2 regions of the Rhizobium sp. P1_E1 genome follow, and region 1 is predicted to be linked to the other one. Evidence: riboswitches for the same ligand, from Rfam matches in the RefSeq annotation. Region 1 holds a riboswitch; the other holds the start of a gene.

Region 1 (7,326 bases):
CGGCAACGCCCATGAACACCCGTCCGGAGATGGTTCATCAGACCAAGCTCTTCGAAGAGCAAACGCCAATGCAGCGAATGGCAGCGGTGGACGAGATGGTTGGCCCGGCAGTGTTCTTGCTGTCGAATGCGGCAAGCTTCGTGACCGGCGTCGATCTTCTCGTCGACGGCGGTTTCTGCTGCTGGTGATGGCGAGGCGAAAGCTCATTGCCGGCAATTGGATAATGAACGGTCTCGCTTCCTCCCTAGCTGAGATCGAGGCGCTGAAGGGAATAACGGGCAAGACGGCGTGCGATATCGTCGTCTGCCCGCCCTTCACGCCGATCGAACGGGCTGTCGAACGGACGGCGCCCAAGACTGCCTGAATTCGCCAAGACTATCTCGGCAACCGCTTGAGCTCCAATAATCATCGCAGGGCAGGTCACGCCCAGATTTGCTGTTTACCGGGAAGGAAAGAGCATGAAACGCTTCGAAGATAAGACGGTCGTGATCACGGGAGGCAGCCGCGGCATCGGCGCTGCCATCGCCAGACGCTTTGCGCGCGAAGGCGCCAATCTCGTCGTTTCGGCCAACGAGGAGCTGGTCCACGGCGTTGCCGAACAGATCCGGGCCGAAGGCGGCAAGGCGATCTCCTTCATCGGCGACGTTACCGACAAGGCAAGCGTCAAGGCCCTCTACGATGCCGCCGAGAAGGAATTCGGCTCGGTCGACGTCTCGATCCAGAATGCCGGCGTCATTACCATCGCCCGGGTCGAGGACCTGACCGAAAACGAGTGGGACAAGGTGATGGCCGTCAACACCAAAGGCGTTTTCCTCTGCGCTCAGGAGGCGATATCAAGAATGCGCAAGCACAAGCGCGGCGGCCGCATTATCAACACCGCTTCCGGCCAGGCCCGCGATGGCTTCATCTACACCCCGCATTACGCCGCCTCGAAGATGGGCGTCGTCGGCATCACCCAGAGCCTGGCCAAGGAAGTCGCGACCGAGAAGATCACCGTCAACGCCTTCTGCCCCGGCATCATCGAGACCGACATGTGGGCCTATAACGACCAGGCCTGGGGCAAGCTGCTCGGCAACTACGCCCCCGGCGAACTGATGAAGGAATGGGTCGCGGGCATCCCGATGAAACGGGCCGGCTCCGGAGAGGATGTCGCCGGCCTGGTCACCTTCCTCGCCAGCGATGACGCCGCCTATATCACCGGCCAGACGATCAATGTCGACGGCGGCCTGATCATGTCCTGATGCATGTCGCCTAAAAGTGCGCAGTGGTTTGGGACAACGACATGCATGGAAGGATCAAACCACCAACGAAGCACGGAAGGCGAGCCGGTCGTCGCCTCCATGTGAACAGTGTGTCCATCGGCGTTAGGGCAGCTTTGCATTTTTGCCCGGTCGAGTGACCTTGCCATCCGCCTGTTTTTGATCCTATCTTTGAAATGTTCTCAGGGCGGGGTGCAATTCCCCACCGGCGGTATCAGGAGCAATCCTGGAGCCCGCGAGCGCTTCCGGCACCACAGCGCCGCGCGTCTTTCAGACGCGCAAACGACGCTGTAGCACTTTGAATTGCTGGAAGGTCAGCAGATCCGGTGAGATGCCGGAGCCGACGGTATAGTCCGGATGGAAGAGGACAACACGGGCAGTCGCACTCCATCACGGAGTCGGCTGACGTTTGTTCGCCCAAGGGCAGAAGGCTCGCTCACGGATTGAGCCGAGCAGACCATGTCAGTACGCTGACATAACCCTTGAAAGGCCAGACAGCATGACTATTGCAACAATTGAAGATGCCATATCAGCCATTGCCAGCGGCAAGATGGTCGTCGTCGTTGACGACCAAAACCGGGAAAACGAAGGCGATATCGTGGTCGCGGCCGATGCCGTTACTCCGGAAACAATCGCCTTCATGATGACCCACGCCCGCGGCCTCGTCTGCATTGCCATGGAAGGCGAGCGCCTCGATGCGCTCGATATTCCGCTGATGGTGCCCAACAACACGGAATCGCACAAAACCGCCTTTACGGTCTCGGTCGATTATCTCAAGGGCACGACGACGGGCATCTCGGCTGCCGACCGCGCCGCCACCGTCCGCGCCCTCGTCGACGATCGCGCAAAGCCAGATGAATTCGCCCGCCCCGGTCACATCTTTCCGCTGCGCGCCAACCCCCGCGGCGTGCTCGGCCGCCCCGGCCATACCGAAGCCGCCGTCGATCTCGCCCGCCTCGCCGGAAGGGTCCCCGCCGGCGTCATCTGCGAAGTCGCCAACGACGACGGAACCATGTCCCGTCTGCCCGAACTCACGCTCTTCGCCGAACGCCACAACCTACCCCTCGTCACCATCGAGGATCTGGTCGCCTACCTCGACCGCCAGGCGGAAAGAGACATACGCGAAGTCGCCTGATCGATGCCTTAGTTGCGGCGGCATAGCCCGCCGCAACAAAGAACGTGCCGCAGTGATGACACTGACGGCACCTTCCCTTGCCGGTCCTATGTCCGGCTGATCGAAACCCCACCATCCGCCAGCATCGCCGTGCCGGTCACGAAGCTCGACATGTCGGAGGCGAGGAAAAGCGCCGCATTGGCGATCTCTTCGGGTTGCGCCATGCGTTTCAGCGCATGCAGCCCCTCCACGAAGGCGAGCACCTCCGGCGTGGCATCCGGCGCGTTGGTAATGCTGGCGGGTGTGTCGGTGCCGCCGGGAAGCAATGCGTTGACGCGGATCTTCTGCGCTCCGAGTTCAGCGGCGAGCACTTGCACGAAGCCGATCAGCCCCGCCTTGCTCGCCGCATAGGCGGCCATGCCAGGCATGCCGACGGTGTGGCCGACGAAAGTCGAGGTGAAGATCAGCGATCCGCCGCCTTTTCCCATCGCCGCCGACTGGTGCTTGGCGCCGAGGAAGGCGGCGGTGAGATTGGTCTCGATCGTCTCGCGCCAGCCCTCCAGCGACAGCCCGGCGACCGGCCCCATCTCACCGAGGATGCCGGCATTGTTGAAGGCGATGTCGAGCCGGCCGAAACGCGAAACTGCCGTCTCGACGAGCCTTGCCTGCAGCGCCTCGTCCCTGACATCGCCTGATATGGCGACGGCCTGACCACCCTCCGCCTCGATTTCCGCGATGATGGCATCGAGCGCGTCCTGCCGCCGGCCGGTGACCACGAGCTTGGCGCCCTGCCGTGCAAAGAGTTTCGCCGCCGCGCGGCCGATGCCGGAACTTGCGCCGGTGATGATTGCGATCTTGTCGTTGAGAAGTGTCATATCGATCTCTCCTGGGTTGTTGCGAGACCTGAGATGCTCAAACATCAGGCGATGCAGCCACCCGTTTCCCGAGCAGGACGAGAAAAACGCCTATGGCCGAACCGGCAACGCGACGGCGCGTCCTCATCGACGCCTTGATCGCGGCGTCGGAAATATCGGAATTCACGTTATAAAACAGGCACTTGTCTAGACTTCCACCCACACGCCTGCGTTGACATCAGCGCCATTGTGCACCGCATCATCGATTTATCCCTGGTGTGACATTCATCCGATTCCCTTCATGCATCTTCGCGACTAAAAGGAGCGCACAGGTAACGGGAATCTCTTCATGCCGCGGTCACGCAATACTGAGGGCGCCATCTATATGAGCATGGCAATGGCCGGCTTTTCCGCGAGCGACGCTCTGTCCAAATCGGTGATCGCCTATATGAACGCCGGCGAGATCATGTTCCTGCGCGGTCTCTTCACCAGCCTGCTCGTCTATCTGATTGCCTGGAAAATGGGCGCGCTGCGCTCCTGGCGCATCATGCTGCAGCCGATGATCATCTTCAGGATCATCTGCGAGACGCTCTCCGCCGTCACCTATATCACCGCGCTCGGCATGATGCCGATCGCCAATGCCTCGGCGATCCTGCAGTCGCTGCCGTTGGTCGTCACTTTCGGTGCTGCGCTGTTCTTCGGTGAGCCGGTCGGCTGGAGGCGCTGGTCGGCGATCCTCGTCGGCCTCGTCGGCGTGATGATCATTATCCGCCCTGGCCCGGAAGGATTCACCGCCGCCGCCCTGCTCTGCGTCGCCGCGGTGCTGACGACGGCCGGCCGCGATCTCGCCACCCGGAGCATCAGCCCGGAAATTCCCTCACTGATGATAACCGTCATCACCGCCATATCAGCCTCCTTCTTCGGCGCGCTGCTCATCCCGCTGCTCGGCGGCTGGCAGCCGGTCAGCGCTAGCGCACTTGGGCATCTCGTGCTCGCATCGGTGCTGGTGCTCGTCGGCTACCAGTCGGTTATCCTCGCCATGCGCACCGGCGAAATCTCCTTCGTCGCGCCGTTCCGCTATACCAGCCTGATCTTTTCCTCTCTGCTCGGCTTCCTCTTCTTCGCCGAAGTGCCTGACAGCTGGACGCTCGTCGGCGCTGCGATCGTCATCGCCTCCGGCCTCTATACGTTCTATCGTGAGGCCAAGCGCCGCGTATCGCCGATCGCGCAGGAATCCGCGCCGCGCGCGCCGGTCTGAGGAAGGATGATGGCTGAATTCTCGCTTGGCAGATCTGATATAGCAGGCGTCGTATTGGCCGGCGGCCGCTCGCAGCGCATGGGCCGCGACAAGGCAGGCGTGATGCTCGGGGCCGAGAGCCTGCTCCACCATGTGCTGACCCGCCTCTCGCAGCAGGCCCCGCTCGTTGCCGTCAATGCCGATGCCGCCGCCGAGGGCGTGCCTGTCGTTCCTGACCGTTTTCGCGGTAAGGCCGGGCCGATGGCCGGCATCCATGCAGCCATGGTCTATGCCGCCGGCCTGCCCTCGATCACCCATGTCGTCACCGTCTCGGTGGATTGCCCGTTCTTCCCGGCCGATCTCGTCGCCCGGCTGGCGGCAGCGATCGAGCACCCGTCGCAGATCGCCATTGCCGCCTCCGAGGGCCGCAGCCATCCCGTCTTCGGGCTGTGGCCGGTGACGCTGGCCGCCGATCTCGAAGCCTGGATCACCACCGACGAGAAGCGCCGCGTACGCGACTTCCTGTTACGGCATGACGTTACGGAAGTGGCGTTTCCGCTGCATCCGACCCGCGCCAGCCTGCTCGACCCTTTCTTCAACATCAATACGCCCGACGATCTCGTCGAGGCGGAACGCTGGCTGGAGGCCCTTCGCGGATGACCGCACCGAAAATCTTCGGCATCGCCGGCTGGAAGAACTCAGGCAAGACGGGGCTCGCCGTCCGACTGGTGACGGAGTTCACCCGCCGCGGCTACAGGATCTCGACGATCAAGCACGCCCATCATGATTTCGACATCGACAAGGTCGGGGCCGACAGCTACCGCCACCGCCAGGCCGGCGCCCACGAGGTCACCATCGTCTCCGGCACCCGCTACGCCATCATGCACGAGCTGCGCGGTGCCCCCGAACCTGTGTTCGAGGAGATCCTCGCCCGCCTCGCCCCCTGCGACCTCGTGCTGATCGAAGGTTACAAGCGCGAGCCGATCCCGAAGATCGAGGCCCGCCGCCTGGAGGCGGCAAATCGTGAACCGTTGGCACCAAGCGATCCCCATATCTGCGCTATCGCCGCCGATCATGCCGTCACGGATACGGCCCTGCCGGTCTTCGATCTGGACGACACGGGCGCCATCGCCGATTTCATTGCTGGCATCGTCGGCCTTGGACAGGCCAAGGCATAATTCTTAAATCGGAATCGAATTAAGGACAAAATGATGCAGCGCTTAAAAGTGTTACAGCGTCCTTTGCGCGCCTGAAAGGACGCGCGGCAGTGGAGGCCCTGAGCCCCGTGCACCACTGCCGGACCTGAGAAGCTGAATTGTTTCGCTTGCCATCGCCTTGGCGATTTCCTTGGCGAGCTGAGCCTGATCATAGGGCTTTGCCAATCTCGGAAGATCGATATCGGTGCCGGCGGGAAGATCGGCGTAACCTGTCGCCAGCACGATCGGCAATGCTGGATAAATCTCCCTTGCGGCCTGGGCAAGCTGTGCGCCGGTCATACCAGGCATCGAATAGTCGGTTATGACAAGGTCGAAATGCTGACCGCTGCTGATCAGTTCCAGCGCCTGCGCGCCGGAGTTTGCTTCGACGACCTCGTGGCCGAGATCTTCAAGCATGTCGACCGAACTCATGGCGATCAAGGCATCGTCATCGACCAGCAGGATCTTCAGTCTGGATGCAGCTTGCGGAACGGGCAGTTCCGCTTCGATCACCCGCTCGGGGCGCTGTTCGGTTGCCGGAAGCCACAACTCAGCGGTCGTCCCGACCCCAAGTTCGCTTGTCAGACGAAGTGCGCCATTGAGCTGAACGGCAAGCCCGTGGATCATCGATAAGCCGAGGCCCGTGCCCTTTCCGAGTTCCTTGGTCGAGAAAAACGGATCGACCGCCTTCTTCAGCGTCTCCGCGTCCATGCCGGTGCCGCTATCGGCCACCGCCAACACAAGATAGGCGCCCTTGTCGAGAGTGCCGTCATCGCCGGCCACCTGCGCATCACGCAGCGATATGGACAGCGTCCCGCCATCCGGCATCGCATCGCGGGCATTGACCGCAAGGTTGAGCAGCGCCAGTTCGAGCTGGTTCGCATCGACCAGCGCCGGCGGCAGGGTTGCCGGCAGGATGGTTTCGATGCTGATCGAGGATCCCACAGAGCGCCGCAGCAGATCTTTCATGCCGGAGACCAGCTCGGCCAGATCGATCGGCTTGACCTGCAGATCCTGCTGTCTGGCAAAAGCCAGCAGCCGCTGCGTCAGCGCCGCCCCGCGCCGCGCACCCTGAATCGCCCCGTCGACCAGGCGCGTCGCCTTGGCATCTCCGGCAACATGCTTGCCGAGCAGCTCCAGATTTCCGAGAACGACCATCAGCAGATTGTTAAAATCGTGTGCGACGCCGCCGGTCAGTTGGCCGATCGCCTCCATCTTCTGCGATTGGCGAAGCTGCTCCTCGGCTCTTTCACGCTGGGCGACTTCTTCGAGCAGGGTCTGGTGAGCGGCGTTGACCTCTTTGGTCCGCTCCCTCACGCGCTCTTCGAGGTTTTCATTGAGCCGTCTCAGATTTTCCTCAATGGTCTTGCGGACAGTGGTATCGGAGCAGACGCCGACGAGTTTCATGGCGGAACCATATCTGTCGGAATAAAGCTGCGCGTGGACCTCGGTCCAATGCAGCGATCCATCCGGCCAGATCGTCCTGTGCTCGATCGAATAGTCGCGTCCAGTATCGATCGTCTGGCGCAACCGTGCCAGCACAAGATCCCGGTCGTCGGGGTGGATGCTTGCGATCAGATCGTCGCGCGTGACATCGTCATCCGGCCCTCGGCCGAAGACCGCCTTGCAGGTGGCTGAAGCAGACAGGGCCATCGAGGACAGCTCC
Region 2 (7,326 bases), on a different contig from region 1:
TTCCCTCTTCTTCGGATTGTAGGAGACGAGCTTGACGAAGCCCTTCTCGTCATCGCTCCACTCACGCTGGACCGCCATCCAGAGCGTCGCATCGTCGCCGGTGCCGACAATGGTCACGCCTTCAAAGCCGTAGCGGATTTCGTTGGCGACGAGCTCCTTCGGCAGGGCAATCTCGGCCTTGATGTCGCCCTTGGCATTGACGTTGTAGAGGGCATGCGGAACGAGACGCTCGCTGTAACCTTCCGAGGCGAGCCAGAAGGAGCCGTCGGCAGCAGCCGCGATGCCTTCGATGTCGAGCTTCTGGGCCGGGGCGCCGTCACGCTTGACGACGAGGGCGTCGGTGATGACGGCCGGCTTCTTGCTGGCATCGATCGTGTAGATCGTCGGCTGCGAGCCCAGAACGCTGTCGCTGACGGCGTAGAGCATGCCCGGCTTGCCCGGAACGGCGGCGAGACCCGAAAGGGCTGCAAAGCCGATCGGATTGCCGTCCTTCTCGGCGGAGACGATCTGCGGATAGGCCTTTTCGCCTTCCGAGCGCTCGTAGATCATCACATGCGAGCGCGCGCCGCCATCCTTTCCGAGGTCGAGTTCGTTGGCAGTCACGAGGAGATTGCGCTTAGGGATGGCGATCGCGCCTTCCGGCGAAATGCCGGACGGCAGCAACTGGACGAGTTCGGGATCGGCACCGGTATCCTTATAGACGCCGACGACCGAAGCACGCTCGGCGAGCAGGAAGAAATACTGATCGTCCCCGAACTTGGCGGCTTCGAGGCCTTCCGGCTCGACGCCCTTCGATCCTGACCGGCTTTCCGGATAGTGGCCGATATGGGCGACGGCGCGTTCGAAGGATGCGCCCGATTCGTAGAGAAGCTTGCCCGTCTTGTCGAAGATGGTGAAGCCGCGCGAGCCGCCCTGGTAGTCGCCTTCATTGGCGACGACGAGGCGGTTGTCGTCCAGCCACTTCACGGCGTCGGGTTCGCGCAGCACGCCTTTGGCTTCGCCCGAGAATTTCAGGGCGCCGTCACGCTTGGTGTCGATACCGGTGAGATCGACGCTGCCGGCGGAGAAATGCGTCTTCACTTCAGCCGTGTTGGCGTCGATGATGACGATCTCATTGTTTTCCTGCAGCGTCAGAGCAATCTCGTTCAGGCTGTTGAAGGCGACGAATTCCGGCTCCGGATCCTCCGGGGCGACGCCGGCAAGCCCGGTCAGCGCCACGTGCTTGATCGTGCCGCAATCGACGGTGCCGTTCCTGACCTGGAAGACGACGAGGTCGCCAGCCGGCATTTGCGGGATCTTGCCGTCATTGACCTTTTCGTCGCGCTCGTTTTCGATCGCGATGGTGCCGAGCGTCTTATCCTTGTTGAGGGCGATCGAATCCGGCTGGCCGCCGAGATCGCAGCTGTTTTCGATCTTCTTGGTCGCCACGTCGACGATGGCGAGACGGCCCGAGGGCTTCGCCTTGTTTTCGGAAGTGTTGACGGCAACGAGCGCCTTGCCGCCGCTCGAGGTGACCGATGTCGGCTCGCCGTCCATCATCACCGCGCCGCCGGCCTTCGGAGCCTTGGCATCGGTAATGTCGATGAAGCCGATCGCGCCGAGCGGGCTGTCGCTATAGATCAGCGTGTTGCCGTCGTCGGTCGCGGTGATGATTTCGGCGGAGCTCACCGAAAGCTTGTCCTTGTCAGCCGGCAGGTTCTGCGCAACCGGGAAGGAAGCGATGCGATTGAAAACCGGTTCGGCCGCGGCCGGAAAGGCAACGGATGCGAGAAGCACGGCAGCGAGCGCTGCCTTGCGCGATGAAATTGTCATGAAATCCCCCATGTGTCGAACATTCGAAACAGGAGTTTTCTGCGCGAGCGGCATGACAGAGGCATGACAGAGGCGACATTTTGCGCCAGACCACATCAGGCTGGTTTGCGCTCCCGGCGCATCTCGTTTCGCATGATGAAGAGCGAGGCAGACAGGATGAGAGCTGCTCCCAGCCAAAGGTAACCCGCCGGCGCATAGCCAAAGAACAGCCAACCGGCCAGCACGTTCAACGGCAGCTTGAGATCATCGAACGGCTGGACGTAGGCGGCATCGGCTGCGGCATAGGCAAGCGTCAGGAAATACTGCGCTGCGGCGGTCAGCAGCCCCGCCAGCAAGAACAGGGCAAGCGTTGCGCCCGTCGGCACTGCAAAACCTGCCGCAAGCGCCAGCCCGCCGTTTATCGGGGTCAGCAGAACGAGCAGCCAGACGGTGATCGTCTCCGGTCGTTCAATGCCCGTCAGGCTTTTGGTGATCAGCGACGAGGCGCCCCACAGCATCGCCGAGAGCACAGGCAGGAGTGCCGCCCAGCCAAAGCCGTCCGACCATGGCTGCAGGATGATCATCGCTCCGGTGAAACCCGCCGCCGTCGCGGCCCAGCGGGCCGGGCCGACGCGCTCACCGAGGAAAAGCCGGGCACCCAGAATGATGAAGAAGGGCGAGGTCATCACCAGTGCGATCGCCTGCCAGATCGGCACGGCGGCAAGGCCGGCGACCCAGGCCTCGACGCCGAGCGCGGCAAGCGCGACGCGCGCGAGGTGACGCCAGGGATAGTGCGTGCGCATCGCCGCGAGGCCGAGCCTCTTAAGGAACGGCAACGAAAACAGGAAGGCGAAGCCATATTGCCAGAAGGCTGCCGACGCCGAGGGAAAGGCAAGCTTCATCGTCAGCCATTGGGTGACGACGTTGAGAAGCGAAAAAGCAATGCCGGCAAGCACCATCCAGAGTGCACCGACAACGGCGCGGGACGGCGAGACTGCAAGGGAAGTCTGATTCATGTCTTTCATCCAAAACAGGGACCAACATAAATCAGGACGCATGAGGCACGGACACGAGCGACATGGCGGATCCCTGCCCTTCGCACGGCCAACACTCATTCTCTTCCATCCGGACTTTAACCGTCGGCTCCGGAATCGCACCGGATCTGCTGACCCTTCCCCCGCTTGGACATGAGGGAAGGCGCTCGCGGGCTCGAGCCGAAACTCTTACCGCCGGTGGGGAGTTTCACCCCGCCCTGAGAACAGAAATGTCGTAGATCAAAGCCCGCGCGGCGGCAAGAGTGTTCCTAAAGCAAAAGGGGTCCGGCAAAGCCGAACCCCTCTCAAATCCTTCACAACCGGTCTCGTTTCCGGCTGACGGATAATATCAGATCAGCCGTTGACGGCGTCCTTCAGGCCCTTGCCAGGCGTGAATTTGGGCACGTTGCGAGCCGGAATGTCGACTTCAGCGCCCGTCGACGGATTACGGCCCTTCGTTGCGGCACGATGAGAAACGGTGAAGCTGCCGAAACCCGCGAGGCGGATGTCGCCCTTGTTCTTGAGTTCAGCCTGGACAACGTCGAAAACCGCGTCAACAGCGGAAGCCGCGTCAGACTTCGTCAGCCCTGCCTTTTCGGCTACTGCGGACACGAGTTCATTCTTGTTCATGTTTCCACCCCTTTCTAAATGGTATGAAACGACTCAAAAGTAAGCTAGGCGCAGAATAGGTTTCATCAGGCCCGCCGAAAACCCAAAAGCCCTGCAAATCAAGGAAAAGCAAGCGTCTACATGACGTTTTCACAAAAAAGGCTGGCGTTTCCGCCAGCCTTTTTGCGTGTTTTGCCCCAATTGGGCGTAAATGTGGCAAAGGCCACTCAATGCGCTATGGTTGCGCCTGTCTCATCGAGGCCTTCGACCGTTGCGATGACGGGCGTTTCTACCGTGCCGTCCCATTCGATCGGCTCCGGTCGCCGGATCAGCGCATGCTTGATCACCTCGCCCATGCGGGATACCGGGATGATCTCCATGTTGTTCTTCACGTTATCGGGAATCTCCGCCAGGTCCTTGGCGTTTTCCTCCGGAATCAGCACCTTCTTGATGCCGCCGCGAAGCGCTGCGAGCAGCTTTTCCTTGAGACCACCGATCGGCAGCACACGACCGCGAAGGGTGATTTCACCGGTCATGGCCACATGCCTATCCACCGGGATGCCTGTCATGATCGAGACGATCGCGGTTGCCATGGCGACGCCGGCCGAGGGGCCATCCTTCGGCGTCGCGCCTTCCGGCACGTGCACGTGGATGTCGCTCTTGTCGAAGCGCGGCGGCTCGATGCCGAAATCGACAGCGCGCGAGCGAACATAGGAGGCCGCTGCCGAGATCGATTCCTTCATGACTTCCTTCAGATTGCCGGTGACCGTCATGCGGCCCTTGCCCGGCATCATCACGCCTTCGATGGTCAGCAGCTCACCACCGACTTCCGTCCAGGCAAGACCGGTCACGACGCCGACCTGATCCTCGCCCTCGGCTTCGCCATGGCGGAAGCGCGGGACGCCCAGGTAGTCGGAGATGTTGGCAGCCGTCACATGAACGGCCTTCGTCTTGCCCTTGATGATCTCGGTGACCGCCTTGCGGGCGAGTTTCATCAGTTCGCGTTCGAAGTTGCGGACGCCGGCTTCGCGGGTGTACTGCTGGCTGATCGCCATCAGGGCGTCGTCGCTGACCGAGAATTCTTCCGGCTGCAACGCATGTTCCTTGATGGCCTTCGGCAGCAGGTGCCGCTTGGCGATTTCGCGCTTTTCATCCTCGGTGTAGCCGGCGATACGGATGATCTCCATGCGGTCCATCAGGGGCGCTGGAATATTCAGCGTATTTGCCGTCGTGATGAACATCACATCCGACAGGTCGTATTCGACTTCCAGATAGTGGTCCATGAAGGTCATGTTCTGCGCCGGATCGAGCACTTCCAGCAGGGCCGAGGACGGATCGCCGCGATAATCCTGGCCGAGCTTGTCGATCTCGTCGAGCAGGAAGAGCGGGTTGGACTTCTTCGCCTTCTTCATCGACTGGATGACCTTGCCGGGCATCGAGCCGATATAGGTGCGGCGGTGACCGCGGATTTCGGCTTCGTCACGAACGCCGCCAAGCGCCATGCGGACATACTCACGGCCGGTCGCCTTGGCGATCGACTGGGCGAGCGAAGTCTTGCCGACACCCGGAGGGCCGACGAGGCAGAGGATCGGGCCCTTGATCTTGGTGGCGCGAGCCTGCACGGCCAGATATTCGACGATGCGCTCCTTGACCTTGTCGAGACCGAAGTGATCGGCTTCGAGGATCTTCTCGGCATTGTTGAGATCGGCCTTGATCTTCGACTTCTTGCCCCAGGGGATCCCGAGCAGCCAGTCCAGATAGTTGCGCACGACGGTGGCTTCCGCCGACATCGGGCTCATCTGACGCAGCTTCTTCAGTTCCGCATCGGCCTTTTCACGGGCTTCCTTGGACAGCTTGGTCTTGGAGATGCGCTCTTCCAGTTCGCTCATCTCGTCGCGGCCTTCCTCGCCGTCGCCGAGTTCCTTCTGGATCGCCTTCATCTGTTCATTGAGGTAATACTCGCGCTGGGTCTTCTCCATCTGGCGCTTGACGCGCGAGCGGATGCGCTTTTCGACCTGCAGGACCGAGATCTCGCCTTCCATGAAGCCGAGGGCCTTTTCGAGGCGCTGCTTGACGCTGGTGGTCTCCAGCATCTCCTGCTTCTCGGTGATCTTGATCGACAGATGCGAAGCGACCGTATCGGCGAGCTTGGAATAGTCGTCGATCTGGCTGGCGGCGCCGACCACTTCGGGCGAAATCTTCTTGTTGAGCTTCACATAGCTCTCGAATTCGGAGACGACCGAACGCGACAGAGCTTCCAGTTCGACCGGATCGTCATGCGGCTCCTCGAGCACATGGCCGAGCGCCTCATAGAAATCCTCGCGGCTGGTATAGGTGTCGATCTCGGCGCGGGCGCGGCCTTCGACCAGAACCTTCACGGTGCCGTCGGGCAGCTTCAAGAGCTGCAACACGTTCGCCACGGTGCCGACATTGTGGATCGCGGAAGGATCCGGATCGTCGTCGCTGGCGTTGATCTGCGTCACCAGCATGATCTGCTTGTCGGAACCCATGACCTCTTCGAGCGCACGGATCGACTTTTCCCGTCCTACGAACAGCGGCACGATCATATGCGGGAAAACCACGATGTCGCGCAGGGGCAGAACAGGGTAGGCAGTGCTGCTCGCTACAGACGTTTTCTTCGTCATTTTATGTCCTTTCCATCGTCCCGTTGCCGGGCTCTCTGCACGGCCGCTTGGGACCGGCCGGCACTCTCACTTGTTGCTACAAGTGGAGGTTCTGACTACGCTTTTCAAGCCACGCAAACGCCCGCGTCCCTCGGATGTGACAGCTTTATTACAACGGAACGCCAACACTATGAAGCGCGTGGCTGGACCGGCGCTTACCACTTCCGACCCGGCTAAAATACAAACGCCAGCAAGAGACTTACGGAATCATTGCATGATTGCCAAGCACTACCCCTTGCGCAACATCGGCAAAGGCAATGTCGGTTCCCACCGGCAAATACTAGCAGCGCTTCGCATGGTTTTTCAAATAGAAAGGGGCCTGCCTATGGCAAGCCCCCAAAATAATCACACGAAAGCCCAAGCTCACGCCGAAGCGTTGGCTTTTTCTTCCTGGCGATCGGCATAGATGTAAAGCGGACGGGCCGAACCGCGCACCACTTCCTCGGAGATGACGACCTCGCGCACGCCTTCCAGCGTCGGCAATTCGAACATCGTGTCGAGCAGGATCTTCTCCATGATCGAGCGAAGGCCGCGGGCGCCGGTCTTGCGCACGATCGCCTTGCGGGCGATTTCGCGCAGAGCGTCCTCGTGGAAGTTCAGTTCCACGTCTTCCATCTCGAACAGGCGCTGATACTGCTTGATCAGCGCGTTCTTCGGCTCGGAGAGGATCTGGATCAGCGCGTCCTCATCGAGGTCTTCAAGCGTCGCCAGAACCGGCAGACGGCCGATGAACTCAGGGATGAGGCCGAACTTGACCAGATCTTCAGGCTCCAGTTCGCGCAGGACCTCACCGACGCGGCGGTCATCCTGCGACTTGACGGTCGCACCGAAGCCGATCGAGGTCTTCTCGCCGCGGGCAGAGATGATCTTGTCGAGGCCGGCAAAGGCGCCGCCGCAGATGAACAGGATGTTCGTCGTGTCGACCTGCAGGAATTCCTGCTGAGGATGCTTGCGGCCGCCCTGCGGCGGAACGGAAGCGACCGTGCCTTCCATGATCTTCAGGAGCGCCTGCTGCACGCCCTCGCCCGAGACGTCGCGGGTGATCGACGGATTGTCGGACTTGCGCGAAATCTTGTCGACTTCGTCGATGTAGACGATGCCGCGCTGCGCACGCTCGACGTTGTAGTCGGCCGACTGCAGGAGCTTCAGGATGATGTTTTCGACATCCTCGCCAACATAACCGGCCTCTGTCAGCGTCGTCGCATCAG

The links. Region 1 has a riboswitch for FMN ahead of ribB (3,4-dihydroxy-2-butanone-4-phosphate synthase). Riboswitches for the same ligand answer to the same signal wherever they lie in the genome.
Region 2: another riboswitch for FMN. It lies ahead of ribN (riboflavin transporter RibN); the one in region 1 lies ahead of ribB (3,4-dihydroxy-2-butanone-4-phosphate synthase).

The regions. Positions count from the first base shown of each region.
Region 1 is NZ_JBFUAY010000052.1:12,962-20,287, forward strand. It holds gene AC1D1Z_RS18570 (SDR family oxidoreductase) at 1-188, shown strand, start outside; gene AC1D1Z_RS18575 (hypothetical protein) at 224-364, shown strand; gene AC1D1Z_RS18580 (glucose 1-dehydrogenase) at 459-1,241, shown strand; FMN riboswitch at 1,434-1,632, shown strand; gene ribB (3,4-dihydroxy-2-butanone-4-phosphate synthase) at 1,759-2,394, shown strand; gene AC1D1Z_RS18590 (SDR family oxidoreductase) at 2,481-3,248, opposite strand; gene AC1D1Z_RS18595 (DMT family transporter) at 3,577-4,485, shown strand; gene mobA (molybdenum cofactor guanylyltransferase MobA) at 4,495-5,124, shown strand; gene mobB (molybdopterin-guanine dinucleotide biosynthesis protein B) at 5,121-5,642, shown strand; gene AC1D1Z_RS18610 (ATP-binding protein) at 5,694-7,326, opposite strand, start outside.
Region 2 is NZ_JBFUAY010000012.1:70,482-77,807, forward strand. It holds gene AC1D1Z_RS07520 (esterase-like activity of phytase family protein) at 1-1,824, opposite strand, end outside; gene ribN (riboflavin transporter RibN) at 1,908-2,816, opposite strand; FMN riboswitch at 2,901-3,055, opposite strand; gene hupB (DNA-binding protein HupB) at 3,180-3,455, opposite strand; gene lon (endopeptidase La) at 3,662-6,079, opposite strand; gene clpX (ATP-dependent Clp protease ATP-binding subunit ClpX) at 6,482-7,326, opposite strand, start outside.